DNA from 4 places in the Methylobacterium sp. UNC300MFChir4.1 genome. Region 1 is predicted to be linked to each of the others. Evidence: riboswitches for the same ligand, from Rfam matches in the RefSeq annotation. Region 1 holds a riboswitch; each other region holds the start of a gene.
The links. Region 1 has a riboswitch for cobalamin ahead of BMY19_RS26800 (TonB-dependent receptor). Riboswitches for the same ligand answer to the same signal wherever they lie in the genome.

Region 1 (7,136 bases):
ACCCCGGGCACGCATCAGAACCGCCCGGCGATAGTGAGGCGTACGGCTGTCGGTTCGACAGGATGGAGGACGCGGTCGACAAGTCCCTCGGCCGGTTCCCCGGGCAGGCGGGAGACGTAGGCGTAGGTGATCTGGTCCGACTTGCTGTTCGTCAGGTTCAGCACGTCCAGCGAGACGCTCACGCCATTCTCGAAATTGTAGCCGACCCGACCGTTGAGTAGCGCGGTCGGACGCGAGCGGATCGAGTTGTCCTCGATCAGCGGGCGCGGCCCGAAATACCGGAAGCGGAGCGAGCCGAACCAGCCCAATGGCTGGCCGAAGGTTACGCCCGCCGAGGCGATGGTCGTCGGCGCTTCCGGCACCCGATTTCCGACGGGGTCGTAGTCCGAGAAGCGGGCGTTGGTGATCGTCAGGTCGCCCTCCAGCGACAGCCACGGTGTCACCGTGTAGCGGTTCGTCCATTCGACGCCGAAGCGGCGGGTCGGGCGGCTCGGCTCGGTGGTACCGGTGTCGCCCTGGAACAGGTTCTCCGACGCGAAATCGAGCCGGAACAGGGCCAGGCTCGTCTCCAGCCCGGCGATGGAGCGATTGCGCAGGCCGATCTCGTAGCCGGTGGATGGGACGAGGAAGGGCGAGCGGGTGGTGTTAAACAGCGACGAGGTCGGATCGACGGTGGCGGTCACGCCGCGCACGTCGTTCGAGTGGAAGCCGCCGCCGTAGTTCACGTAGAGCTCGGTGTCGAACCAGGGGCCCAGGACGAGGCCGAGCTTCGGGTTGACGATCCCATCCCGCGCCTTCCCGGAATTGGCTGGCGTGTCCGACACGACGCTCGCGTAGTAGCCATCGGCCCGGAAGCCGAGGCTGGTGCGCAGCCAGTCGGTCCAGCGCACGCGGTTGTCGAAGTAGAAGGCACCGCTCGTCTCCAGTACGCGGTCGTCGAGGATGCCCGAGCGGTACTGCCGGTTGGTGGTGTTGAACAGGCCGACGCGGATCGAGTCGGTGCGGGTCTGCACGCCGATCTCGTTCTCCATCGGAAGGCCGAACAGATCGCCCTGGAAGATGTGCAAGGCCTCGCCGCCGCCGATGATGCGCTGGTCGAGCTGGTGGAACTGGTCCCCGTTGACGGGATCGTTCAGAAAGTAGGTGAAGTCGTTGAACAGGTTGAGCTGCGAGCGGATCACGTAGGCCGAGGCCCTCGTGACCCCGGTATCGTCCGTCGCACTGAACCGGCCCGACAGGGAGAACCGGGAGGTGTCGCCGCCATCGGTCGGGTTGATGGTGCCGTAGCGGCTGATCAGCCCGGAGACGATGGCCCGCTCGGGAATCTGGTTGGTGGCGGTCCAGCGGGCAGCGTAGGCCATACCGGTGACGGAGAACCCGTCCAGCGCCGTGCCCTGGCTGTAGCGGGCGACCGTGCTGATCTTGCGCAGGGCATCCGGCACGGTCCAGGGCCCGTCGTAGACCTGCGCGTCGGCGGCGACGAGTAGGTTGCCTTCAGCGAACGGGGTCGAGGCGATTGATAGGGCGCGCTTGTAGCCGAACGAGCCGATTGAGGTGAGCGCGAGGTTCTTCTGCACACTGTCGAGGTAGTCGATACGCACCGAACCGGCGGAGGCGAAGTCGCCGTCGCGGACGAAGTACGGCCCCTTGTGGAACTCCACCGCGCCGACGAGTTCGGGGATGAGGAAGTTGATGTCGGCGTAGCCCTGTCCGTGGGCATGGGTGCGCATGTTGAGCGGCATGCCGTCGAGGAACAGGGCGATGTCGGTGCCGTGGTCGAGGTTGAAGCCGCGCAGGAAGAACTGGTTGGCTTTACCCTCGCCCGAGTGCTGCGTGACGATGAGCCCCGGGACGGCCTCCAGCACCTCGCCGGGGCGGGTCACGGGCCGGTTGTTGACCTGCGCCCCGGTCAGGATCCCGGAGCTGGCCGAGTCCACGCTGAGCAACGAGCCGCCGATGCCCGTGACACCGCCGACATATCCGGCGCTTGCGGCAGGCGCGGTTTGCGGCTTCGTGGCTACCGTTTCCGAGGTGACCGAGATCTCCTCCAACGTTGTCTCAGCGGTGGAAGTGGCCTGTGCAGGACGATCCTGCGCATGGGATGCGGTCGACAGCACGACGAGGCTGCAACCTGAAAGCGCGAGCATGGCGCGAAGAGAACGACGGGACACGTAAGCCTCGACGGCGGCAGTGGCACGTCACCGCGAATGAAGTCGCCGCGCTCGGCAGCAGCCCAGCGATTCGACACCCGTCAGGACACCCCGCCCAACGCGTTTCGCGTGTGACCACGGCTGACGGCAGGTCTCCTGGCTCGCGGGTCGTCGCCCTTGCACCGTCTTCCCGAATGACACGCATCCAGTGACGCGGTGGTGCTGGGCTCGCCGCTTACAGTTGCGGGGGCAGCCGTGGCTTCGGGACTAGCCCCTCACCACGTTCCCTTTTGATCCCCAAAGGGAACCGTCCGGCAAGGCTTAGCATTCGGGCGGCGCTCGCCGTCAAGGCGCAATCCTGCGTCTACGTTTGAACTCGTATTTTCATCCGGGTGGTGTGTCGGGTCGGATACGCCGCCGTGTCGCCACCCTTGACGGCGGACGATTGCCTGCCTCGGATCGTTCATGGCCTTCTGAACGATCGGTCTCGACACATCGATGTCCTTGAACCCCGAAGGGGGCTCTCGCCGCGGACACGGTCGGCCGTGGCCGAGGCAGATCAATAAGCCGCTTTGACAAACTCCATAGCTTCGCGCCATGCTTGGCTATCGTGGTTCCTCGAACCGGCTCGCCGGGTCGAGGCTAAGAGGGAATTCGGTGAGCCTGAAAAGGCGATGCCGGAGCTGCCCCCGCAACTGTAAGCGGTGAGTCTTTGTCGACAATGGTCACTGGCGCTCGCGCCGGGAAGGCCAGGCAGAGACGGTGATCCGTGAGCCAGGAGACCTGCCTCGATCGATGAACGTCTCTCGGGCGGGGTGTCCCGGTGGGTCGCTTGCAGCGGCTGCGTCGGGATGGCGTATCCGCACCGAGATGCAATGCGTCCGCCTGGCCTTCGCCCCAATCTGTCGGGGTTCGCCAGTGTCCGATCTTCGCTCTCACGATCCACTCTCTCCTGCCGGCGTACCTGAAGGTGCTCAGGCGCGCGGCGCAACGACTGTGAGTGTTCAGGCCGAAGCGGTCGGACAGAATCTTCGTGCGCAGGTGCAAGCCTACGCCACGCAGCGCAAGGACCAGGCCGCCAAAGCCGCTGCGGATGTCGCCACTGCGTTCAAGGTCACCAGTAAGAACCTCGACGGCTTCCCATGGATCAAAGCGAGTTGCGAGCGGGCCGCGCGCGACGTCGATGCGTTCGCTGACAGCCTCGCGCAGCAATCTGTCGGCGAGATCACGAATGCGATCGGTGCGGCTGTCCGCCGTCGGCCTGGCCTCGCTGCAGCGACAGCGGTTACAGCCGGTGCTGCGCTCTTCTATGTCGCCCGTCGTCCCGAACTGCGTGGACTGCTTCGTCGGCAGGTTGCGCCCCAGATCGATAGCAGCCCGACACCGGAGGCTTAGAGATTGGCCTGATGCCCCTCTGGCAACGCACGAGCCCCGATCCGGTCCGCCGGCCGGCCGGCTTACTCCTCGACAAGGCTGACAATGCGCACTCTCCGTGACGATCAGGAACCGGTCGATGCGCGTCGGCCCCGTTATCGCATCGGTGAGGCCAGGGGGGGGCGGCAGCTTCGACCCGAGCACGCCTCTACACGAACAGCCTTGAACCTATCTTGAAGGCGATCGTCGACCAAACCGGGTGGTCCGCGACCGAGATCGCAGGCGAGATGACCTGTCGCGGTCTGAGCAAGACCCGCGGCAGCCGGATCTGGACCTCTGCCGATGCCCACAAGCTCCTGCGTCGCCTCGACCAGGCGTCCGGACGACGAGAGGTCAAACCGAACAGTTAAGCAAATCTACGCCGCGATCCTCCTGCTTCCGTAGAGTTTGCTGACCATGAGTTCGAGCAAGCCGTCGAGCCCCTGCACGAAAGTCTGTGTCCTCGATGGCGCTACCGGATTATGCCGCGGATGCGGTCGAACCCGTCAAGAAATCGCAATGTGGGGTGGCATGTCGGAGGTAGAGCGGCGTCGTACTATGAGTAAACTTGAATCTCGCCTGCTCACGAGCATCCGTCAGAACGAGGTCAAATCATGAGTTTGCTGTCCGAAGCGGATCATTCTTTGACCGATTACACCGTGGTTGTTCGACGATGTGAGCTTCTTCCGAGCCACTTTCGATGGAAGGTGTTGCGCCGTGGCGTGCCTCTCGATCTCGATGGGTACGCTTATGCTTCACGCTGGATGGCCGAACAGGCGGGCGCGGTCGCTCTAAAATGTGAGTTCGATCGCAGACGCATCCAAATGACAGCCGATCACACGAGGTTCTGATGTACGAACGGCTGAGATATCCTTTTCCAGTCATCGGCCACAGCCGGACGCTGCCCAAGCGATACAAGTACTCGTGCGGCGTACGGCTGTGGCCGATGAGGCTATCCCTTCCTTCGAACGACAACTACACGCCGGTTAAGCGGATCATGGCAAGCTTCGCGCGTTACATCCGGTACATAGCGACTATGGCAAGGCGCTTCGCAAGGGACCGCGCGGCGAATGCGGGCGAGCTATCGCAAATCCGCACTCGCCCACTGAGCGTCAAAGACGCTTGATGCGTTCTCAACTGCAGGGATGCAGGCGCAGCCCAGTCGCGACCAGCGCCATAGTGCTGCGAGGCTTGGTCGCGCGCCTGCACGAGACCGAGGGGCCGGATCGCGATCTGGATTGCCAGATCGACACCGCCATCTACCGGATCGAGTGGCGGCCCTACCGTGATGACGCTAAGATGGTCTGGGGCCACGGCCCGGACGGGGCGGTTCTCCGCCACGGCAGAGAGAGTTGCCCGGCCGTCACCGCGAGCCTCGATGCCGCGCAGGCGTTGCTGACACGTGCGCTCCCGGGCTGGTCCTGGCAGGTGCATACCGAAAGCCGCCCTGAAGCTGGCTTCTGCGCCGCAGTGTGGCGCTCCTGGGGAAGGACCGCCTACCAGCGCCGTGTCGCTGAAGCCCTGCCGACGCCAGCCCTCGCGCTTACTTTCGCGGTGCTGACCGCACTTTTGGATGATCCCGAAGCCGATGATGCTCTCTGAGAACAGCCCGGCTGCCAGCAAATCCTGACGCCATGCTCGCCCAACAGACCCTCGGCGCCCTGATCGACCGTCACGTTTCGACTGACGTCCCCGAAGCTGTGGAACTTCATACCGACGCCTGCCTCGCCGTGCTCACGAGCTGCGAGGTCGAGCGCGATGAACATGCTCACGCCCATGCGCGGTTGAAGCAGATTGGCGGGTGGTTTGGCGGCGACCCCGTCCAGGTGGCGGCGCTGATCGACACGCTGGCAGCGCTCGACCCTCTGCGCCGAGCCCGGCGCAAGGCGGTTCTCACGCGCGCCTGGGCCGATCTTCTCACCGTATGAAGGGCGCCAGGCCCCCTGGTAGCGCTTGAACGCCCTTGGGTGAGGTGTCTCACAATCCGCAGGCGGTACAAGACGAGATTCTGCGTTATAGATTTTGCGACACGGAACATTATTTTTTCTTTGCGATAAATAGTTTATCTCATCCCAGATGGACGGCTACCACAATGAACTGGCCTGACCGGCCGGCTTTGGACCGACCTGATTGAGAGGATCACACACATTCCGTGGCTGCGCGCCTTCATCGATAGAGCCCGGCCGAATTGCGCGCTCTTCGACCCGCTCGACGAGGCCGTCGCGGCGATCGCACCCCTCTCAGTGGCGGGCGAGGGCCGGACGCTCGGCTTGTTGGACTGAGACCCCCGATTACAGCGCGGCAGCTTTCCGGCGGATGCTGGACCGGCTGGGCATCAAGCTCGCCATCCACGTGGTCCAGCCGTGGTGAGGACGGCGCGCGCGCTCGATGGACATCCGCGGATCAGGCTCGACTGATGACCTCCCCGATGGCCCATCCGAGGTCCGTTGAGCTCCGCTCCTGGGAGATCGGAATCACCCTCGCTCTGTTGTGGGCTGCGGGCGCGGCGTTGCGCATCACGATCCTGGCCCTGCCGCCAGCGCTGCCGGCCGTCGTGGCCGCAGGACTATCGCCGTTCGCTTGTGGACAAGCCTTGCGTCCGCTGGCGTTCGTTCATGATATGTTCCATGAACCGGCATCGCCTATGGCGCAGGTGATCTCCTGACGCGACGCCCGCAGATCGTCTCGATTCCATCGAGACAGCCGCGTCGCCTCATCACCCCCAGCATCCACGCTGCCGGCCGGCGCTCCCGCGTACGGCCGAGGGAGATCTTTTATGCTCGTCTCATCATATGCACTCGCCCCTGCGATCTCAGCACCGGCGGAAGGTGAAGCTTCCGACCAACTCGCCCGCGCCTTCCTGCAGCAGCTCGCGCAAGATGAGCGGAAACGCCTGAAGGCAGGCCATCGCTCCACGTCGTACCCGTTCGAAGACGATGCTCCGCTCGACGACAGCGATGCCGTCGAGCAGATCGTCGCTCAGGACGAGGCGAACCGTGCCGAGACGGCACATGTGCCCATCCCGGCCGATCTCGCGGCCGTGGCCGTGATGCTCGCAAGGGCCGTGGCGGCCGAGACCGGCTTGGTCCGCCGTCTACGTCGCGAGGCGCCCGTGGTCGCGCTCGCGACGAATGTCTCCGACCTCGTCGAGCCGGTCCGGATCGTCGCCGAAAAGTGCCTGTTCCGCTCCCAGACCAAGGTCGTCGACCTCGCCGTGGGGCGAGGCGGCCGGGAACTGAGCCGCCGGCATGCCGCGCTTTTCGTCTGCGACGGGATCGGTCGCGATGCTCGGCCGGACAAAGGCAACGAGGTGATCGGCAGCGCCCTGCATGTGCGTATTCCGATCGTCGGCATCGCGCCCGACCCGAAGCGACAACTGCCACGAGACCTGATGCGCTCGGCCGAGCACCGGATCGCATTGCCCGGATTGGATCAGACTGGCCTCGCATTCGTGGTCGAAGCCGTCGTCGGCGGCCTTCCTTCGCGGAGACTCGATCCGGACCTTCTGCGCATGATCGACATCGCCGATCTGCCCGTCGCATTTCGGAGAACCGGTACGCCCGATGCGTGTAT
Region 2 (7,136 bases), on a different contig from region 1:
AGGCATAGGCGATGTCGACCGCGAGGTTGCAGAGGACGAACACCGCGGTCATGACCAGGGTGAAGCACTGGATGACTGGGTAGTCGCGGTTGTAGATCGCCGAGACCGCGTAGCGGCCGACGCCCGGCCACGAGAAGATCGTCTCGACCACGAGCGCACCGCCCAGGAGCTCGCCGACATGCATGCCGGTGGCGGTCACGACCGGCACCAGAGCGTTGCGGAAGACGTGTCGGCGTCGAACGGTTCGCTCGGGGAGCCCGCGCAGGCGCGCATAGAGGACGTGGCGCGTCCCCGCGACCTCCAGCATGCTCGCCCGCAGGAGGCGCGCGTTGACCGAGAGGGACATCAGGCAGATGGCCAACGCCGGCATGACGAGATGCGCGAGCGTGCCTCGGCCCATCGGCGGCAACCAGCCCAAAGTGACCGAGAAGAGGGCTACGAGGAGGAAAGCGATCCAGAAGTTCGGCAGCGAGACGCCGAGCACGGCGATCCCGCGCACGAGGCGATCCTGCCAGCCGCCGCGATGGGCGGCCGCCCAGGCGCCGAGCGGCAGGCTGACCGCGATGGTGACGGCGAGCGCGGTCCCGGCCAGTTCGAGGGTCGCGGGCAGGTAGCCGAGGAGCTCGGGCAGGACCGGCCGGCGCGTGACGTAGGAGAGGCCGAAATCCCCTTGCAGGGCGCGCCACAGCCAATCGAGGTATTGGACGACGAATGGTCGGTCGAGGCCGAGCAGGATGCGTGCGTCGGCGAGGGCGGCGTCGGTGGGAGGTATCTGCGACAGGCGCAGGTAGTCGAGGGCCGGGTCGCCCTGGCCAAGCCGCAGCATCACGAACACGAGGATCGACACGCCGAGCAGCATCGGCGGGATCAGTGCGAGGCGGGCGGCGATGAAGCGGAGCATCGGCGTGGCGGTCATCGGGCTGCCGGCCGCATGGCAGCGAGGGGGATCTCGTTGATCGTCGCGCCGAAGCCGACGTCCGTTATCGAGGTACGATGAACCTCGATGGCCACGGCGTGAGAGATCGGCAGGTAGATTGCGGCCTCGTGCAGTGTGGTCAGCAGCTTGGCATAGAGCCGTCGGCGCTCGGTCTCGTCGGTCGTGGCGAGCACTTCCGCGATGGTCGCGTCGATGCCCGGCTTCTCCGGCAGCCCGACCTGCGCCTGATAGTCTGCGTGTGACGGGGTGCGCATCGAACTGATGAAAGAGGCGGGATCGTAGGGCGGCCCCCAGGTCTCGCCGAAGATCAGGCCAAAGCGGCCATCCTTCTGGCGGGCCAGGATCGAACTCTCCTCCTCGCCGATCAGCCGGACGTCGATGCCCACGCGGCTAAGATCGGACTGGAGAACCTCGGCAATCGCGCGCTGCTGGGCGTTGGTCCCGACGAAATCGACCTCGACGGCGAGGCGGCGTCCGTCCTTTGCACGCACGCCGTCGCGCCCGAGCGTCCAGCCGGCCGCGTCGAGCATGCGGGAGGCCGCGCCCCGGTCGAAGCCATAGGGCTTCAGCCCGACGTCGGCGTACGGCACGCGCGGCGCGAATAGGAAATCGGCTCGTGGCTCGATCCCGTCGAGCACCGTCCGGACCAGCGTATCCTTGTCGACGGCATGGTTGATGGCGAGGCGGACCGCCCGATCATCGGTCGGGAAGCGCGCGGAGTTCATCGCCAGTACCCGGGTCGCCAGTGGCGGCGAGACCGCTGCGGCGAAGTTCGAACCCATTTGCCGGAGCCGGACGAAGGCTTCTGAAGGAATCTGCCCGGCCGCGCCGTAGACGAGGTCGATCTCACCCGTCTGCAGGGCCATGACGCGGGTGTTGGGATCGGGGACGACCTTTACGACGAGCCGGTCGAAGATGGGTCTCCGGCCCCAGTAGCCCGGATTGCTCTCGAACGTGTCAAAGACACCGAGCTGGGTGTCGACGAGCCGCCACGGCCCCGTGCCGACCGGCCCCCTGATGCCGACGGCCGTCGTACCGCCGGGGCCCAGGGCGCTCGGAGACAGGAACCGGAAGGGCCGCGGCAGGGAGAGTTCGAGTAGCGTTGGGTAGTGCGGCGCCTTCAGGACGAGGCGGAACGCCAGAGGCCCGACAACTTCAGTGCGCTCGATCTGCTGGACGAGATCGAGCCACGCGTGCCGCTGGCGGTTTGCCAGGATCGCGTCGAAGTTCGCCTTGACCGCGGCCGCGTCGAAGGGCGTCCCATCGCTGAAGGTGACGCTGGGGCGCAGGGCGAAATCGTAGGTCCGCCCATCCTCGGAGATGGTCCACGAGGTCGCTAGCCAGGGCTCGACCGATCCATCTCCGCGGTACTTCACCAAAGGCTCGTAGACGCTCGCCTGCGCGAACATCTGGTTGGGCGCGTAGAGGTGCGGGTTCAGCGGTCCGACGTTCGAGGGCCACGAATAGGTGAGTTGCCCGGCTGCTGTCTGGAGCGGTCCGAGGAAGCTTGCCGCCATCGCGGCGACGGCGAGGGTCGCCAACTTGATCATGTATCGGCCGCGGTATGAGGATCGCTGCAGAACGTCATACACTGCCCAAGCTTGACCGTGAACCGCATCCTACAAGGCAATCACCTCGACCGAAGATCGGACGACCATTGCTGAGGTGTTCAGCGTGCCCAACCTCTCCTGTGCGAGCGCGGCAGCCGTTCGTCGCTTTGCGAGGGTGTGACTTCGAGACGGATTGGCGGAAATCCAACCTGTCTTGACATCGACCGACGCCTCAGACGCCACACATCTGAACAACGTGTTTCCGTGCGTTGACGGATGGACACACCGCAGCTTAGCTTGGTCGAGACGGTTCCCCTCGGGGATCAAAAGGGAACGCGGTGAAGTCAGGCCCGTGAGGGCTCGGCCGATGCCGCGGCTGCCCCCGCAACTGTAAGCGGCGAGTCCTTCATCACGACGTCACTGGGCGGCCTCGCCCGGGAAGACGATGAGAGGGCGGTGACCCGCGAGCCAGGAGACCTGCCGTCAGCCGTGGTCACACGCGGAGCTTGCCGGGCGGGGTGTCCTGGGAGGTGTCGCGGCGTCGTGGTTCCTTGGAGGACGCGACCGCCGAGGCCTCGTTCGCGGTGACGTGCCACAGCCGTCCCCCGAGGCCGCCCCGTGTCCTGTTCCGTCCCCTCCGCGCTCCGGCGCACGCTGGCGCCGTCCTGCGCGGCATCCGCGCTGCTCGTCTCCATTCCCGCCCTCGCGCAGCAGGTCGCCGCGCCCTTCGCCGATGCCCAGGGAGGCGCGCAGGCCGCAGTCGCCCTTTCCGAGATCTCGGTCTCAGCCACCGGCGTGCCGACGCCGATTGCCAGCACGGGATCGAGCGTGACCGTGCTCACCGACCGCCTGCTTCAGGAGCAGCAGCGCCGGACGGTGCCGGATGCCCTGCAGCAGGTGCCCGGCCTCAACGTCGTGCAGACCGGCGGCTCCGGCGGTCAGACCTCGGTCTTCATCCGCGGCACCAACTCGAACCACGTGAAGGTCCAGATCGACGGCATCGACGTCAACGACCCCTCGACCCCAAACCGCGCCTTCGATTTCAGCCAGTTGCAGACCTACGACCTTTCGCGGATCGAGGTGCTGCGCGGGCCGCAGAGCGGCCTCTACGGGGCCGACGCCATCGGCGGCGTCATCTCCGTCGTGACCAAGCGTGGCGAAGGACCGGCTCGGGCAACGGCGACGGTCGAGGGCGGCTCGTTCGGAACCTTCAACCAGTTCGGCAACATCTCGGGCTCGGAGGGGATCTTCGACTACTCGGTGTCGGTCGGCCACATCCGGCAATCCGCCGTTCAGGTCACCCCGTTCGAACTGCTGCCCCGCGGCGTGCCGCTGCGGACGGCCTTCACCGACATCAAGACGGTATCGACCAAGCTCGGGGCGCAACTCACCGACGAGTTCCGGCTCAACTACGTCCTGCGCTTCTCCGACAGCGCTTATCTCGACCAGGCTGACGGCGGCTTCCCATACGTGCTGCTTCCGTACCGAAACCTCAATGACCAACAGCAACTGATCATGAGGGGCGAGGCCGAGTGGACGCCGGTGCCGGGCTTCCACAACGTCTTCGGGGCGAACTACTCGAAGTTCGACCGCCTGTTCGCGGGCCCGCTGGATCCACTCGCGCCGCCGACGCCCACCACCTACCTCGGCGAGCGAACCCGGTTCGACTACCGCGGCGACTGGCAGGTCTCACCCGGCAACCTCGTGCTGTTTGGGGCCCAGCGCGAGGATGAGCGCTTCGAAACGACCGGCATCGACCGATCCAACGGCAACACCGCCGGCTTCGCCGAGCTACAGACGACGCCCTTCGCGGGAGCCGCGCTGGTCGCCAACATCCGCCACGACGCGAACGACCAGTTCGGCGGCGCGACCACCTACCGGGTGGCGCCGAGCTACATCGTGCCCGGCACCGGGACCCGCCTGAAGGGCAGCGTCGGCACGGGCTTCAAGCCGCCGACCCTGAGCCAACTCTATCAGGACTACCCGGGCTTCCGCTTCTTCGGGAACCCAAACCTGCGGCCGGAGGAGAGCTACGGCTTCGACGGGGGCTTCGAGCAGCCGCTGTTCGATGGGTTCATGACCGTGGGCGCGACCTACTATCAGACCGACTTCAAGAACCTGATCCAGACGGCCTACTATCCGACCTTTTCCACCAACGTGAACGTCGGCCGTGCGACCGCCTACGGCACCGAGAGCTTCGTCGCCCTGCGTTTCAATGAGTTCTGGAGCGGGCGGCTGGACTGGACCACCACGGTGACGAAGGACGAGATCGCCCACCAAGAGCTGCTGCGCCGGCCACGCAACAAGGTCAGTGCGACCGCAATCTGGAACCTGATGCCGGGCCTGACCATGACCGGCACGCTCATCGTGCTGGGGTCGTTCGTGGACGGAAACCGCGACTTCTCCGTGCCCCGCCTGAAAGCCCCCGGCTTCACGCTGGTGAACCTCTCGGTCAACTACGCCTGGAGCGAGACCCTCACGGTGTTCGGGCGGATCGATAACCTGTTCGACCAGCGCTACCAGAACCCGACCGGCTTCCAGGGGCCGGGGCTCGCCGTCTACGGCGGCGTCCGCATGACATCGTTCTGAGGTCGCGGATGCCGTCGCGCCTCATGATCGCCCTCGTGGCCATCTTGTCCGTCGTGCCGTTCGGCGCAGCGGCGGCATCCGTGCGGGTGGTCTCGATGAACCTGTGTGCCGACGAACTTGTCCTGCGGCTGGCGGACCGCGATCAGGTGCTGGCCGTCACCTACCTCGCCCGTGACCCGCGCGGGTCGACCGTCGCGAGCGAGGCGTTCGGGCTGCCGGTAACGCGGGGGCTCACCGAGGAGGTCGTGGCCCTGAAACCCGACCTCGTCATCGCAGGTGCTTTCACGACGCGCACGACGGTGGGCATGCTCAAGCGCGTCGGTGCCCCCGTGCTCGAACTCGGTGTGCCGGCCGACCTCGACGGCGTCCGGGCGCAGATCCGGCAGGTTGCAGCGGCGCTCGGTCATCCCGAACGGGGCAAGGCGATGGTGGCGGCGCTCGATGCGCGTCTTGCCGCCATCGTCCCGGCCAAGCAGCCTCTGCGTGCCTTGGTGATGCGTCCGAACGCCTTCACGGTCGCGCCCGGCGGGCTCGGGGACGCGCTGATCCGCGCCGCCGGCCTCGTGAACGTCTCGGCCGAGATCGGGCGTGACCGCTTCGGGCAGGTGCCCCTCGAAGCCGCGGCGCTGGCGAACCCAGACCTGATCGTCGTCGACGAGGGCGCACCGGGCTCGCCCTCGCTCGCCGACACACTCCTGCACCATCCCGTCTTCCAGGCCTTCGCACGAGCGCATCGGACAGTCGACATTCCGAACCGCTTCTGGACCTGTCCGGGGCCACAGGTCGCGGAGGTCGTTGCGCGGCTCGCCGAGGCTGCGAATGCACGGGCGCCCGGACCATGAACGCCCCCGTCACCGCGCTCAGCCCCGCGGCATCCCGGCGCCTCGGCACGCCGCGGGGCCGGCGTTCCGTCATCGCTATCCTCCGCATCGCCGTCGTCGCGCTGACGCTCGCCTCCGTCGCCATCGGCTACGCGCCCTTCGACGTGCCCGCCGCCTTCGCAGACCTCGTCTTCGGTCGCACGACGCTGCCGGCCCTGGTCCTGTGGGAGCTTCGTGTTCCGCGCGCCTTGCTCGGCGGCCTCGTCGGCTTCAGCCTCGGCCTGACCGGCGCCGCGATGCAGGGCTACCTGCGCAACCCGCTCGCGGACCCCGGCATTCTCGGCATCTCCTCCGCGGCGGCGCTCGGCGCGGTCATCGTCTTCTACGGCGGGTTCGCTGCCACCATGAGCCTCGCCCTGCCGCTCGGCGGCATCGCCGGCGCCGGCGTCGCCGCGCTCCTCCTGAACGCGCTCGCCGCCCGCGGCAGCAGCACCCTCGGGCTGATCCTCGCAGGGGTCGGGCTGTCGAGCCTAGCCGGGGCTTTGACCGCGCTGGCGCTGAACCTGTCGCCGAATCCATACGCGGCCCTGGAGATCGTGTTCTGGCTGATGGGTTCGCTCAGCGACCGCAGCCTGGACCACGTGCTCCTGTGCCTGCCGCTGATGGCTGTCGGCTGGGGCCTGATGCTGTCGACCGGCTCCGCCCTCGACGCCCTGACGCTCGGCGAGGACACCGCCGCGAGCCTCGGGGTCGGCCTGGTCTCCGTGCGCCTGCGTCTCGTCACCGGTGCGGCCCTGGCGGTCGGCAGCGGGGTCGCGGTTACCGGAGCCATCGGCTTCGTCGGCCTTGTCGTACCGCATCTGATGCGACCGCTCGTCGGTGCCCGTCCCGGCGCCTGTCTGCTGCCGAGCGGCCTCGCGGGAGCGGTCCTGGTCCTCGCAGCGGATATCGGCGTGCGCCTGCTCGCCACCCGACCCGAACTCAAGCTCGGCGTGGTGACCGCGCTGGTCGGGGCGCCATTCCTGATCGTGCTGCTCCTACGCGGTCGCGGGAGGCGGGCATGAGCCTCGGTCTGCACGACGCCCGGGTGACGCTGGATGGACGGACCATCGTCTCGGACATCGGTCTGATCCTGGAGCCCGGTCGCTTCATCGGGCTGGTCGGCCCGAACGGAGCCGGTAAGACCACGCTCCTTCGTGCCCTGGCGGGGCTCATTGTCCCGACGCAGGGTCAGGTCAC
Region 3 (7,136 bases), on a different contig from region 1:
CTGCACGTCACCACCACCACGCGGCAGTCGCGCAAGGGCGAGATCTCGTCCTGGAAGGCTTTCGCCCCCGCCTTTGCCGGCAAGATGGCGATCGAGGCTGTCGACCGGGTAATGCGCGGAGAAGGCGCGCCCTCGCCCGCCTGGGAGGGCGAGGACGGCTTCATCGCCTGGCTGCTCGGCGGTCCGGGGCACGTCTACCGGGTGCCGCTGCCGGCCGAGGGCGAGCCGAAGCGCGCCATCCTCGACACCTACACCAAAGAGCATTCCGCCGAGTACCAGAGCCAAGCCCTGATCGACCTCGCCCGGCGCATTGGCCCGCGGATCCGCGATGCCGGCGGCTTCGGGGCGGTGACGGACATCGTCCTGCATACGAGCCACCACACCCACTTCGTCATCGGCACCGGCGCCAACGACCCCCAGAAGATGGATCCGGCCGCCAGCCGCGAGACCCTCGACCATTCGATCATGTACATCCTGGCCGTCGCCCTGGAGGACGGCGCGTGGCATCATGTGCGCTCCTACGCCCCGGAGCGGACGCAGCGGCCGGACACGGTCGCCCTGTGGCGCAAGATCTCCACGGTCGAGGACCCGGACTGGACCCGGCGCTACCATTCGCAGGATCCGGCCGAGAAGGCGTTCGGCGGCCGCCTCGTCGTCACCTTCGCCGACGGCACGATGATCGAAGACGCAACCGCCGTAGCCGACGCTCATCCGCTGGGCGTCCGGCCGTTCGCCCGCGCTCAGTATATCGGCAAGTTCCGCGACCTAGCTGAAAGCGTCATCGCCACGGCGGAGCAGGATCGCTTCCTCAACCTCGTCTCGCGTCTGCCGGAGCTGACCGCCGCCGAGTTGCGCCAGCTCTCGTTCTCGGCCGACCCGGCCCGGCTCGGCGAACCCGCCAAGCGCGGCCTGTTCGATCTCGCCTGATCCCTTGATGAAAGTTCTCAACCGATGTCCGACCCCGTCTCCTCCGCTCCCGGCGTGAAGCCCAAGAAATCCGTGGCCCTGTCGGGGATCGTCGCCGGCAACACTGCCCTGTGCACGGTGGGGCGCGCTGGCAACGACCTTCACTATCGCGGGTACGACATCCTCGATCTCGCCGAGAGCAGCGAGTTCGAGGAGATCGCCCATCTGCTGATCCACGGCACGTTGCCCACTCCGGCGCAGCTCTCGGCCTACAAGGCGAGGCTGCGGGCGCTGCGCGGCCTGCCCTCGGCGGTGAAGGCGGCGCTGGAGACGCTACCGGCCGCCGCCCACCCGATGGATGTGCTGCATTCCGGGGCCTCGATCCTGGGTTGCGTCCTGCCGGAGGCGCACGACCATAACCATGCCGGCGCCCGCGACATCGCCGACCGCTTGATCGCCTCCTTCGGCTCGATGCTGCTCTACTGGCATCAATACGCCCAGAACGGCCGCCGCATCGACGTCGAGACTGACGATGAGTCCATCGGCGGCCACGTCTTGCATCTGCTGCACGGGCGCCCTCCGAGCGAGAGCTTCGTGCGCGCCATGCATACCTCGCTGATCCTCTACGCCGAGCACGAGTTCAACGCCTCGACCTTCACGGCGCGGACCATCGCCGGGACGGGCTCGGACATGTATTCCTGCGTAGCCGGGGCAATCGGCGCCCTACGGGGCCCCAAGCACGGCGGCGCCAACGAGGCGGCCTTAGATGTCCAGAAGCGCTATGTCGATGCCGATCAAGCCGAGGCCGACATTCGCCGCCGGGTCGAGGCGAAGGAGGTGGTCATCGGCTTCGGTCACCCGGTCTACACGATTGCCGATCCACGCAACGCGATCATCAAACGGGTGGCCCGGTCTCTGTCCGAGCAGGCCGGCGCCATGAAGATGTTTTGCATTGCCGAGCGGATCGAACAGGTCATGGGCGAGACCAAGCGGATGTTCCCGAACCTCGACTGGTACTCGGCCGTCCTCTACCACATGATGGGTGTGCCGACGGCGATGTTCACGCCGCTGTTCGTCATCTCGCGCACCTCGGGCTGGTCCGCCCACGTGATCGAGCAGCGAGCGGACAACAAGATCATCCGGCCCTCGGCCAATTATGTCGGCCCGGAGAACCTGCCCTTCGTCCCTCTGGCCGAGCGCGGCCTGCCCCTCCACGCCTGAGGCGAATCTTCCGATGCCCTATCTCGTGGCCGACGATTTGCCCGCCGAAAATGCCGGCCTGCGCTTCCGCCGGCTGCTGGACCAGCCCGGTATCGCGCGACTTCCGGGCGCTCATAACGGGCAGGCCGCGCTTCAGGCCAAGGCGGCCGGGTTCGAAGGCCTCTATCTCTCCGGCGCGGCCATGACCGCGTCCATGGGCCTGCCCGATCTCGGGATCATCACCGTCGACGAGGTGGCGTTCTTCATCCGCCAGATCGTCCGGGCCTCGGGCCTGCCGCTGCTCGTCGATGGCGATACCGGCTACGGCGAGGTGCTGAACGTGATGCACATGGTCCGCACCTTCGAGGAGGCGGGCGCCGCAGCCGTCCATCTGGAGGACCAGATCCTTCCCAAGAAGTGCGGCCACCTCAACGACAAGAAGCTCGCGGACGCGCACGACATGGTCGCCAAGGTCGCCGCCGCCGCGAGGGCGCGGCGCCACCTCTACGTCATCGCCCGGACCGACGCGGCGGCGAGCGAGGGACTCGACGGCGCGGTTGCGCGCGCGAAACTCTACGTGGAGGCGGGGGCCGATGCGATCTTCCCCGAGGCGTTGAATACGCCGGAGATGTTCAAGGCCTTCGCGCAGGCCATGCCCGGCGTGCCGCTCCTCGCCAACATGACGGAGTTCGGCTGCACTCCATTCTTCACGGCCTCCGAGTTCGAATCCTTCGGCTACAAGATGATCATCTGGCCGGTCAGCTCCCTGCGAGTTGCCAACAAGGCCCAGGCCGAACTCTATGCGGCGCTCGCGCGGGACGACGGCGCCCATGGCATGGTCGACCGCATGCAGACTCGCGCGGACCTCTATGCCTCGATCGGCCTGCATGCCTACGAGGCGCTCGACAGCTCCATCGTCCAGACCATCGTTCCGGAAGGGATGCCGCAGTGATGAATGCTTGATTTACCCTTGGCTATTTTGATCGCGCTCACGGTTGGTTGACGCCCCTGGTACGACTGCCTTCCATCCGTCCCGCAAACCTGTCACCATCGCACGCTGAGGGGGCTTCGCGATCATCAGAGTTCGGGGATGTTGTCCTTATCCGAAGAGGCGGGATCGCTCACGGTTACGTTTGATCCGGATGCCGATCTCACGCTCAATCTGGCCTCCAGAAAGAATCTTGCTCTGGCACGGATTAAAGCCTGTTTGAAGCGGCATAATCCGAAAGATCTATATGCCGACGATCGGATCGTACGAGCATATTATGGTCGAATATCAAAAAGAGCGCGTGATACTCTGGTGAACGAGGCTTACTCGATTTCAAAGGAGATCAAGCAAATGCCTCTGACGCCGAGAATGGTCTGCAGTATCTTGAATATCTCATCGCAGGAGAGAATCAGGCTGATGCGGGAAGGCAAAATTAATCGATCTGGACAATCTCAATTTTGTTCTGATAATCATCAGGGTTATTTCTCTCTATTTTCGTCAGAGAGCGTTCGAGATTACTTAAGATCTATTCGGAGCTAAATTGTGTCAATTATTAGCGTTTTATTATAACCGATATAAAATCAAAACGGTTCATATTACGAGATCTGCCAATAGATAAACGCTTTGTATCAAGATCTCGAAATATCGACGACAGCTCGCCGGGACTTTCCCTGTCGCTGCAAAGTCACAGGCGCCCGCTCTTCCTGCAAGGCGCATTGACGAGGTTTCACGGCCTGCCGATAGTCGCCTGGACGGTTCCCCTCAGGGATCGAAAGGGAATGCGGTGAGGGCTTTCGAGCCCAATTCCGCGGCTGCCCCCGCAACTGTAAGCGGCGAGCCTTCCTGCCACCGATGTCACTGGGCGGCCTCGCCTGGGAAGACGGTGGGAGGGCACCGACCCGCGAGCCAGGAGACCTGCCGTCAGCCGTGGTCACACGCGGAGCTTGCCGGGCGGGGTGTCCTGGGAGGTGTCGCGGCGCCGCGGTTCCCTTGAGGACGCGACCGCCGAGGCCTCGTTCGCGGTGACGTGCCACAGCCGTCCCCCGAGGCCGTCCCGTGTCCTGTTCCGTCCCCTCCGCGCTTCGGCGCAGCCTAGCGCTGTCCTGCGCCGCATCCGCGCTGCTCGTCTCCGCTCCCGCTCTCGCGCAGCAGGTCGCCGCGCCGTTCGCCGATGCCCAGGGAGGCGCGCAGGCTGCGGTCTCCCTGTCCGAGATCTCGGTTTCGGCCACGGGCGTGCCGACGCCGATCGCCAACACAGGATCGAGTGTCACCGTGCTCACCGACCGCCTGCTTCAGGAGCAGCAGCGCCGGACGGTGCCGGATGCCCTGCAGCAGGTGCCGGGCCTCAACGTCGTGCAGACCGGCGGCGCCGGCGGCCAGACCTCGGTCTTCATCCGCGGCACCAACTCGAACCACGTGAAGGTCCAGATCGACGGCATCGACGTCAACGACCCCTCGACCCCGAACCGAGCCTTCGACTTCAGCCAGCTCCAGACCTACGACCTTTCGCGGATCGAGGTGCTGCGCGGGCCCCAAAGCGGCCTCTACGGAGCCGACGCCATCGGCGGCGTCATCTCCGTCGTGACCAAGCGTGGCGAAGGGCCGGCTCGGGCAACGGCGACCGTCGAGGGCGGCTCGTTCGGCACCTTCAACCAGTTCGGGAACGTCTCCGGCTCGGAGGGGATCTTCGACTACTCGGTCTCGGTCGGCCACATCCGGCAATCGGCCGTTCAGGTCACCCCGTTCGAGCTGCTGCCCCGCGGCGTACCGCTGCGGACCGCCTTCACCGACATCAAGACGATCTCGACCAAGCTGGGCGCGCAACTCACCGATGAGTTCCGGCTCAACTACGTCCTGCGCTTCTCCGACAGCGCCTATCTCGACCAAGCCGACGGCGGTTTTCCGTACGTGCCGCTGCCGTACCGGAACCTCAACGACCAGCAGCAGCTGATCATGAGGGGCGAGGCCGAGTGGACGCCGGTACCGGGCTTCCACAACGTCTTCGGGGCGAACTACTCGAAGTTCGACCGCCTGTTCGCCGGCCCGCTGGATCCCCTCGCGCCACCGACACCCACCACCTACCTCGGCGAGCGAACCCGGTTCGACTACCGAGGCGACTGGCAGGTCTCTCCCGGAAACCTCGTCCTGTTCGGGGCCCAGCGCGAGGACGAGCGCTTCGAGACGACCGGCATCGACAGGTCCAACGGCAACACCGCCGGCTTCGCCGAGCTTCAGACGACGCCCTTTGCGGGCGCCGCGCTCGTGGCCAACATCCGCCATGACGCGAACGACCAGTTCGGCGGCGCGACCACCTACCGGGTGGCGCCGAGCTACATCGTGCCCGGCACCGAGACTCGTTTGAAGGGCAGTGTCGGCACGGGCTTCAAGCCACCGACCCTGAGCCAGCTCTATCAGGACTACCCGGGCTTCCGCTTCTTCGGGAACCCGAACCTACGGCCCGAGGAGAGCTTCGGGTTCGACGGAGGCTTCGAGCAGCCGCTGTTCGATGGGTTCATGACCGTGGGCGCGACCTACTATCAGACCGACTTCAAGAACCTGATCCAGACGGCCTACTACCCGACCTACTCGACCAACGTGAACGTCGGTCGGGCCACGGCCTACGGCACCGAGAGCTTCGTCGCCCTGCGTTTCAACGAGTTCTGGAGCGGGCGGCTCGACTGGACCACCACGGTGACGAAGGATGAGATCGCCCACCAGGAGCTGCTGCGTCGGCCTCGTAACAAGGTCAGCGCGACCGCAATCTGGAACCTGATGCCAGATCTGACCATGACCGGCACGCTCATCGTGCTGGGGTCGTTCGTGGACGGCAACCGCGACTTCTCCGTGCCCCGCCTGAAGGCCCCCGGCTTCACGCTGGTGAACCTGTCGGTCAACTACGCCTGGAGCGAGACCCTGACGGTGTTCGGGCGGATCGATAACCTGTTCGACCAGCGCTACCAGAACCCGACCGGCTTCCAGGGGCCGGGGCTCGCCGTCTACGGCGGCGTCCGCGTGACGTCGTTTTGAGGTCGCGGATGCCGTCGCGATTCGGGATCGCCCTCGCGGTGATCCTGTCCGCCGTTCCCATAGTCGCGGCGGCGGCACCCGTGCGGGTGGTCTCCATGAACCTGTGCGCCGACGAGCTCGTGCTACGGCTTGCCGACCGCGACCAGGTTCTGGCCGTCACCTACCTCGCCCGAGATCCGCGCGGGTCGACGGTCGCGAGCGAGGCGGTCGGGCTGCCGGTGACGCGGGGCCTTACGGAGGAAGTCGTGGCTCTGAAGCCCGACCTCGTGATCGCCGGAGCCTTCACGACGCGCACGACGGTGGGCATGCTCAAGCGCGTCGGCGCCCCCGTGCTCGAACTCGGCGTGCCGACCGACCTCGACGGCGTTCGGGCGCAGATCCGGCAGGTTGCAGCGGCGCTCGGTCATCCCGAACGGGGCGAGGCGATGGTGGCGGCGCTCGATGCGCGTCTTGCCGCCATCGTGCCGGCCAAGCAGCCTCTTCGCGCCCTTGTGATGCGTCCAAACGCCTTCACGGTCGCGCCCGGCGGGCTCGGGGACGCGCTGATCCGCGCCGCCGGCCTCGTCAACGTCTCGGCTGAGATCGGGCGTGACCGCTTCGGGCAGGTCCCCCTCGAAGCCGCAGCGATGGCGAACCCGGACCTGATCATCGTCGACGAGGGTGCGCCGGGCTGGCCGTCCTTGGCCGATACCCTCCTGCACCATCCGGTTTTTCGGGCTCTCGCACGGGCGCACCGGACGGTCGACATCCCGAACCGCTTCTGGACCTGTCCGGGGCCACAGGTCGCGGAGGTCGTTGCGCGGCTCGCCGAGGCTGCGAATGCACGGGCGCCCGGACCATGAACGCCCCCGTCACCGCGCTCAGCCCCGTGGCATCCCGTCGCCTCGGCATGCCGCGCGCCCGGCGAACCGTCATCGCCGTCTTGGGCCTCACCACTCTCGCGCTGACGCTCGCCTCCGTCGCCATCGGCTACGCGCCTTTCGACGTGCCGGCCGCCTTCTCGGACCTCGTCGCC
Region 4 (7,136 bases), on a different contig from region 1:
CGGCGAAACCGGAGAGCCACAACAGGATCGTCCGCCACAGCTCCGGCCGGGCCCGCAGCGGCGTGAGGTAGATCCAGTGCGCCACCGAACCCACCCAGTTCCAGCCCCGCTCGAAGCGTGTCGTGTCGAGGGCGATCTCGCCGGTCACCGCAGACACGTAGAGTTCGGTCCCCGCGGCGTCGCCGAGGGCCACCTTCAGGAAGGGCCGGAGCGGGTCGTAGCGGGCCGTGACGGTCCACTGGTCGCGCGCGACCAACTCGGACTGCGCAGCCGGAGCACCACCGGCCGCGACACGCAGCGCATCTGCGGGTGTCAGCGGGCCGAGCCGCGCGCCGGTCCGTGCCGAGACCGTCACCCGGGTGCCGTCGTGGCCGGCGATCCGGTAGACCGGCTCGTCGCCCCGCATCTCCAGGCCGAAGGCGGCCGGCACGCCGGCGAGCCCGCCGGCGCGGAGCGCGTTGTCCGGCGCGACCGCGACCTGATCCCAGGCGATCGGGGCGAGCCGCGACAGCCGCTCGGCCTCGGTGAGCGCCGGGAACGGCACGTAGAGCATCACCAGCCCGGAGCCGATCCACAGCGCGAAGAACAGCCCCGCGGCTATCCCGGCCCAGCGGTGGAACAGGAGCAGCCAGCGCCGTCCCGCCTTGCCGAGCCGGCGCGGTCGGCTCACCACGTCACCGTGTAGGCGACCTCGACCGAGCGCGGGCGCCCGAGCAGCCAGTTGGTCCCGACCCCGTTCACGGCGTTGCCCGAGATCGCGTAGACCTTGTCGAACAGGTTGTAGACCCGCACGGACAGGCGCGAATCCGCCGTCACCTGATGGTCCAGGACCGCGTTGACGAGGTTGTAGGCGGGGCGCCGCGCCGTGTTGCCGAAGTCGCTGTAGACCTGCCCGACGTTCTGCAGTCCGACCCGCGCGGTCCAGTCGCGGGTGACGTCCCAGGTCAGCCAGAGGTTGGCCACGCGCTCGGGCACGTCGATCGGCTGGTTGCCGGCATACGAGACGGTGGCGCCGTTCACCGTCTGGTCGAACCGGTCGTACTGCGCGTGGAGGAGCGCGAGGTTGCCGTCGAGCCGCCAGCCCGGCGCGAAGCGCCAGCCGAGCGCCAGCTCGAAGCCCTGCGAGGACTGGCTCCCCACCTGCGTGGACAGCGTCGGCTGGCCGGGGATCGCCGAGATCAGGTTGTCCTTGACGATCCGGTAGCCCGCGACGGTCCATTCGAGGGCGCCGTCGAAGGCCAGACCCTTGGCGCCGATCTCGACCTGATCGCCGGTCGCGAGCTTGAAGCCCGCCAGCGACTGCGACAGCGTGATCAGGCTGTTCACCGGGTCGGTGGCGAAGCTGTACTGGGCGTAGAGCGCGCTGTCCGGCGTCGGGTTGTAGACGAGGCCGAACCGGTAGCCGAGCGCCCGGTAGGTCTTCTCGAACCGCGATCCCGTCTGCAGGTCCTCGCGGTTCAGCGTCGGCACGTCGAGGCGCACGCCGGTGAGGAACGACAGCTTGTCCGACAGGATCACCCGGTCCTCGGCGAAGACCGAGGCCTGGCTCGTCTGCGTCGCGTAGGCTGGACGCGCCCGGCCGTTCTGCGGGAACAGGCCCGGATCGTAGCCGGTGAGCGGTACGCTGGTTGTCGGAGCGTCGAAATAGAAGTTGTTGGTGTGGCGGAAGTCGATGTGATTCACGTCGAAGCCGGCCACGAACTGGTTCGGCAGCCCGAACAGGCTGCCCCGGACCGTCGCGTCGAGGCGGTCTCCGACCTGCTCCTGGCTGTGGTAGATCTCCAGGTAGTCGCCCCGGTCCACGAGCCCGGTGCCGCGGTTGTAGCTGTACTGCTCGACGTCGAGCCAGTGGCGCCGGCTGGTCAGCCGGTAGGCGGTGTTGCGGATCGTGATGTCGGCCGAGGGGGACCACTCGGTCTTGAGCTGGGTCCAGTTGTCGGCCCAGGTGATCTTCGCGTCGCGGACGTTGTAGTTGTTGAACCGGATGAGATCCGGGATCCGTCCCTCGACCAGCGGGGTGCCCCAGTAGCGGGCGGGCTCCTGGTAGCCGAGATCGTGGCTCAGGGTGAAGGCGAGGTCGGCGCTCGGCCGGAACAGCAGGGCGGCGGAGACCGCGAGGTTGCGGAAATCGCCCTTCGGCCGCATCCAGCCGTCGGCGCGGTTGCTGCTGACGTTGAGGCGGTACGCGAAGGTGTCGCCGTACTCAGCCTGGCCCAGCGGGCCGCCGGAATCGAGGGCGAGCCGCGCGACCCCGTCGGTGCCGATCACCGCGCGGGCGGCGTTGATCGGCACGAAGACCGGCCTCTTGGGCACCACGTTGATGACGCCGCCGATGGCGCCGTCGCCGTAGAGCACCGAGGACGGCCCGCGCAGCACCTCGATCCGCTCGACGTTCCACGTGTCGAACGGGAAGGTCACGGTGTTGGCGCCGACGTAGAAGCGCGTGCCGTCGTAGAGCTGCTGGATCGAGTTCGGTCCGGCGAAGCCGCGGGACGTGAACGCGCCGTTGCCGTTGCCGGGCGCCGCGATGGTGGTGATGCCGGTCGCGTCCTGGGTCACGGCCTCGGCGATCGTGTCCTGGCCGCGCAGCCGCGCGGTCTCGCCCGACACGATGTCGAGGCTGGCGGGCGTCTCCAGCGGCGTCAGGCCGAGGCGGCTCGCGGTCCGGTCGCGCGTGCGCAGGTTGAGCCCGTTCGGCGGCAGGCGGCCCGGGTCGCCGCCCGCGCCCGCGACCGACAGCTCATCCAGCGTGACCGCCTCCTGGGCGGCGGCCGGACTGGCGAGGAGCGCGAGGAGAACGCCGCAGAGGGGGGCCCGCCCGCCGAGGCAGGAGCGATGGGTCGATGGAGACATGGGGAAAGCGGTCCGTGCGCGGCGCGCGCCGGCCCCCGCGTCCTACAGGCATTGTAATAACATTACAATGCACCCGCCGTGCGAAAGCCTCTCTCTGCGCGGGCGCGCGGCGGCGTCCTGCGACAGGGCTCGAGGGGCTCGGGACGGCGGAGACGGGCATGGGGAACGGCGTCGCGGGCGCGCTTGCTGTGGCACGTCACCGCGAACGAGGCCTCGGCGGCCGCCTCCCCTCGGGACTGGCGGCGCCTCGACACCCGCCAGGACACCCCGCCCGGCGCGTTTCGCGTGTGACCACGGCTGACGGCAGGTCTCCTGGCTCGCGGGTCGCCGCCCTCGCACCGTCTTCCCGGGGTGACCCAGTGACGTGGTGGTGAAGGGCTCGCCGCTTACAGTTGCGGGGGCAGCCGCGGCTTCGGGGCGAACCCCTCACCGCGTTCCCTTTTGATCCCCGAGGGGAACCGTCGAGCACAGCTTGGCCGTAGCGGGGGCGGGCGTCAACCGTGTGTCCGGTTGTTGCCGTGGATCGGCGCGCAGTGCGCCGGTCCGTTGCGACCGCGCCGACGACGGGCTAGCCCCTGCGGGATGACGGTCTGGCGGCCCCCTGCGGAGATTCGCGTGAAGGCGCTGGGCCTGCCCCGGCGCGGCAACAGCCTGCTCGTGGCCGAGGTCCGCGCGGATGACGGGCGGCTGAAAGGCGTCCGGCCGCTCGGCGGCAGCGTCGCGTTCGGCGAGCGGGTCGAGGACGCCCTGATCCGGGAGTTCCGGGAGGAGCTCGGCGTCACCGTCTCGGTGCTCGGCGGCCCCCGCGTCATGGAGAACATCTTCACGCACGAGGGGCAGGTCGGGCACGAGGTGCTGTTCCTGTTCCCCGTCGCCCTGCCGCCGGGGCGGTTCGACGGGCAGGAGCGCTTCGTCTTCCACGAGGATTCCGGCACCGCCTGCGTGGCGCGGTGGTGCGATCTGGACGGGCTCGACGTGCCGGGCGGTCCCGACCTCTTCCCCGCCGGCCTGAAGGACCGCCTCCGCGACGCGTGGCGCGCGGAGCCCTGACGGACCGGGCCGGCCCACTGCCTTTGCCGGTCGGCGCGGGCGATGCTACAGCCGGGCAATCCCATCGGTCCGGACGTCCGCGACGCCGCGGCCCATGCGCCCGGACGCTCCGTCCGACGCGGAGACGGGTGCCGGCGGAAGCATGACGATACGACCTCCCAGAAGCGGCGGGCCGACGGGGCGCAAGCCTCAGGCCGGCAAGTCCAGCGTCAGCAAGTTCAGGGGCGGCAAGGCCCAGGCCGACGGCCGCGCCCGCACGGGCCCGCGCACCAGCGCCCGCGACGCCGCCGAGCGCGCGGCCCGCAACCGCGGCGAGGATGCCGGCACCCGCGATCCCTGGGGCGCGCAGGCCGCTGCGGCCCCGGCGCCGGCCCGGCCGCCGAAGCCGCGCCGCGAGGCCGCCGCACCGCGCGACGCCGCGGCGGGCAAGCCCGGCGGCCGGCCGCCGGCCAAGCGCTCGGCGGCCCCATCCCCAGCCCTCGCCTCTGCCCCCGCGCCCGGTCCGACCCGGCGCGAGCAGCGCGCCGCCGCCTCCGCGACCCTCGCCTCCGGCGTGCAGACCCTGACCGTCGAGCCGGACGAGGCCGGGATGCGGATCGACCGCTTCCTCACCGCCCGCTTCCCGCTCCTGCCCTTCACCCGCGTGCAGACCATCGTCCGCAAGGGCGAGTTGCGGGTCGACGGCAAGCGCGCCAAGCCGAACGACCGGCTGGAGCCGGGCATGAGCGTGCGCGTGCCGCCGCTGCGCCTCGACCAGCCCACCGAGCGGCCGCGCAGCGCCGCCCGCGAGCAGGACGACGCCGCCTTCATCCGGTCGCTGATCCTCTACGAGGATGCCGACATGATGATCCTCAACAAGCCCTTCGGCCTCGCGGTCCAGGGCGGTTCGGGGACGGTCCGGCACGTGGACGGCCTGCTCGCCGCCCTCACGGGTCCGGACGGCCAGAAGCCGCGCCTCGTCCACCGGCTGGACAAGGACACGGCCGGGTGCCTGATCATCGCCAAGACCCGGCTCGCCGCCGCGACGCTGGCCAAGAGCTTCCGGTCCCGGGCGGCGCGGAAGATCTACTGGGCGCTCACCGCGGGCGTGCCGCGGGTCCGGCAGGGACGCGTCTCGACCTACCTCGCCAAGGAGGAGCCCACCGACGCCGACGCGCGGATGCGGGTCGCCAAGCACGGCGACGAGGGCGCGAGCCACGCGCTGACCTACTACGCGATGGTCGATCAGGCGGCCCAGAAGCTGTCCTGGCTGTCGTTCAAGCCGGTCACCGGCCGCACGCACCAGCTGCGCGCCCACGCGGCCCATATCGGCCACCCGATCGTGGGCGACCCGAAATACTTCTCCGTCGAGAACTGGGAGCTGCCGGGCGGCATCCAGAACCGCCTCCACCTGCTCGCCCGGCGGATCGTCATCCCGCACCCGCGGACCGGCAAGCCGGTCGACGTGAGCGCGCCGCTCCCGCCCCACATGGCGCAGAGCTGGAACCTCCTGGGCTTCGACGCCGCCCGCTACGACCCGATCGTCGAGGCTCCGGAGGCCTGAGCCCGCAGCCAGGGCACGATCGCGTCCGCCAGCGCGTCCGGGGCCTCGAGCGGCAGCATGTGGCCCGACCCGTCGATCACCCTCAGCGTCGCGCCCGGGATGCCGTCGCGGAGCTCCCGCGCCTCGTCGAGGCTGCGCAGGGCGTCCTGGGCCGCCGCCACGACCAGGGTCGGGCAGCCGATCGCGCCGAGGCGGTCGCCATCGGATTCGCGCGCGTGCCCGGCCTGGCGCAGGAAGACCTCTCCGCCGAGCCGGTCGCCCATCTGCCGGATCCGGCTCAGGAGGGCGCCGTCGCCGGCGCGGTCCGGGTGCACCGACTGGAGGATCGCCGCACGGCTGAGGCCCCGGTAGCCCTGCTGGCGGACCTGGGCGACCGCGGCGGCCTTCCGGCGCGCCTGGGCCAGCGTGTCGGCCCGCGACGAGGTGGCGACGAGGACCAGCGCCTCCACCCGGTCCGGCACGAGCCGGGCGACCGCGCGGGCGACGTAGCCGCCCATGGAGAAGCCCACGAGCCCGAAGCGCGGCGGCGCCTCCGCGACGACGCGGCGCGCCATGTCGGCGATGGCGGCGTCCCGCGCGAGGTCGCCGTGCGTGATCGGACCCACCTCGGCGAGGCGCGCGACCACGTCCGACCAGAGGTCGGCGTCGGTCATGAAGCCGGGCAGCAGCACGAGGTTCATCGCCGGATCACCCTTCCCGTCCCCCCGATAACCGTCACGCCAGCGCCCGTCAGCGCCGCGGCATCTTCGGTGAAAGTCGGGTGCGGTCCGAGCGTCCCGCGCGGCGCATGCCTTGGCAACCGGCCGCGCCGCCTCATATGCTGCCCCGCGCCCCGCCGATCCGCCGCGGGGCCTGTTCCCGGCGGTTCGAGACCCTGACACATGAAGCTCGCGATGCTGGCCTGCCTCGCCGCCCTGTGCCTCACCGGGCCGATCGCGCATGCCGCGCCGGGCGAGACGACCAGGGCGGCGCCGACGGCGAACGGCACCCACCCCCCCGAGACGGCGGCCCCGCATCCGGCCCCGGTGCCCGCCCCGGGCGCGGCGCCCGCGCAGGCCGCCCCGCGCACCGCCAACAGTGCCCGCGCGGAGCGCCGGCGGCGCTCCTACGCGGCCTGCAACCGCGCCTCGCATCAGCGCGGATTGCGCGGCGGCAAGCGCCGGCGCTTCCTGATCCGGTGCCGGCTCGGCTACGAGCGGACCCGGATCCCCGGCGGCCAGCCCGCCGCGGCCGCGCCGGCCCAGCCGGGCCGGAAGCCGTGACGGGGACCCGCCTCCTTTCATCCGCGCCGTCGGGGCGGCTTGCGGCGCAACTTCCGGCGCGACTTCCGGCGCGTCAGTCGCGATGAGGCTCGTCGTCTTCGACGTCGACGGCACCCTCGTCGACAGCCAGCACCTGATCGTGGCGGCCCAGGAGGTGGCGTTCGCGGAGAACGGTCTGCCGGCGCCCGGGCGACGGGAGGCCCTGTCGGTGGTCGGCCTGTCGCTGCCGCAGGCCTTCCGGCGCCTCGTCGGCGAGGACGGCCCGGTCGCGGAACTCTCGGAAAGCTACAAGCAGGCCTACAACCGCCTGCGGCTCGACCCCGCCCACGAGGAGCCCCTGTTCCCCGGCATGGCCGACCTGCTGACCCGGCTGCACGGGCGCTCCGACGTGCTGATCGGCCTCGCCACCGGGAAGTCGCGGCGCGGTG

Region 2: linked by a shared signal. The riboswitch ahead of BMY19_RS22570 (TonB-dependent receptor plug domain-containing protein) and the one ahead of BMY19_RS26800 (TonB-dependent receptor) in region 1 are both predicted to bind cobalamin.
Region 3: linked by a shared signal. The riboswitch ahead of BMY19_RS00050 (TonB-dependent receptor plug domain-containing protein) and the one ahead of BMY19_RS26800 (TonB-dependent receptor) in region 1 are both predicted to bind cobalamin.
Region 4: linked by a shared signal. The riboswitch ahead of BMY19_RS19630 (TonB-dependent receptor) and the one ahead of BMY19_RS26800 (TonB-dependent receptor) in region 1 are both predicted to bind cobalamin.

The regions. Positions count from the first base shown of each region.
Region 1 covers NZ_FOCS01000031.1:21,417-28,552, forward strand. Annotated here, with positions in the region: gene BMY19_RS26800 (TonB-dependent receptor) at 15-2,147, opposite strand; cobalamin riboswitch at 2,279-2,477, opposite strand; cobalamin riboswitch at 2,745-2,956, shown strand; gene BMY19_RS30645 (hypothetical protein) at 3,147-3,545, shown strand; gene BMY19_RS26805 (DUF1289 domain-containing protein) at 3,981-4,181, shown strand; gene BMY19_RS26810 (hypothetical protein) at 4,755-5,165, shown strand; gene BMY19_RS26815 (hypothetical protein) at 5,198-5,491, shown strand; gene BMY19_RS26820 (hypothetical protein) at 5,980-6,228, shown strand; gene BMY19_RS26825 (AAA family ATPase) at 6,340-7,136, shown strand, end outside.
Region 2 covers NZ_FOCS01000019.1:103,428-110,563, reverse strand. Annotated here, with positions in the region: gene nikB (nickel ABC transporter permease subunit NikB) at 1-901, opposite strand, end outside; gene nikA (nickel ABC transporter substrate-binding protein) at 913-2,454, opposite strand; cobalamin riboswitch at 2,778-2,987, shown strand; gene BMY19_RS22570 (TonB-dependent receptor plug domain-containing protein) at 3,106-5,076, shown strand; gene BMY19_RS22565 (ABC transporter substrate-binding protein) at 5,085-5,918, shown strand; gene BMY19_RS22560 (FecCD family ABC transporter permease) at 5,915-6,961, shown strand; gene BMY19_RS22555 (ABC transporter ATP-binding protein) at 6,958-7,136, shown strand, end outside.
Region 3 covers NZ_FOCS01000001.1:5,025-12,160, forward strand. Annotated here, with positions in the region: gene BMY19_RS00035 (MmgE/PrpD family protein) at 1-927, shown strand, start outside; gene prpC (bifunctional 2-methylcitrate synthase/citrate synthase) at 952-2,127, shown strand; gene prpB (methylisocitrate lyase) at 2,141-3,058, shown strand; cobalamin riboswitch at 3,831-4,032, shown strand; gene BMY19_RS00050 (TonB-dependent receptor plug domain-containing protein) at 4,151-6,121, shown strand; gene BMY19_RS00055 (ABC transporter substrate-binding protein) at 6,130-6,963, shown strand; gene BMY19_RS00060 (FecCD family ABC transporter permease) at 6,960-7,136, shown strand, end outside.
Region 4 covers NZ_FOCS01000015.1:52,382-59,517, reverse strand. Annotated here, with positions in the region: gene BMY19_RS19635 (peptidase) at 1-673, opposite strand, end outside; gene BMY19_RS19630 (TonB-dependent receptor) at 667-2,853, opposite strand; cobalamin riboswitch at 3,138-3,331, opposite strand; gene BMY19_RS19625 (NUDIX hydrolase) at 3,436-3,903, shown strand; gene BMY19_RS19620 (RluA family pseudouridine synthase) at 4,046-5,446, shown strand; gene BMY19_RS19615 (alpha/beta fold hydrolase) at 5,413-6,126, opposite strand; gene BMY19_RS19610 (hypothetical protein) at 6,328-6,708, shown strand; gene BMY19_RS19605 (HAD-IA family hydrolase) at 6,791-7,136, shown strand, end outside.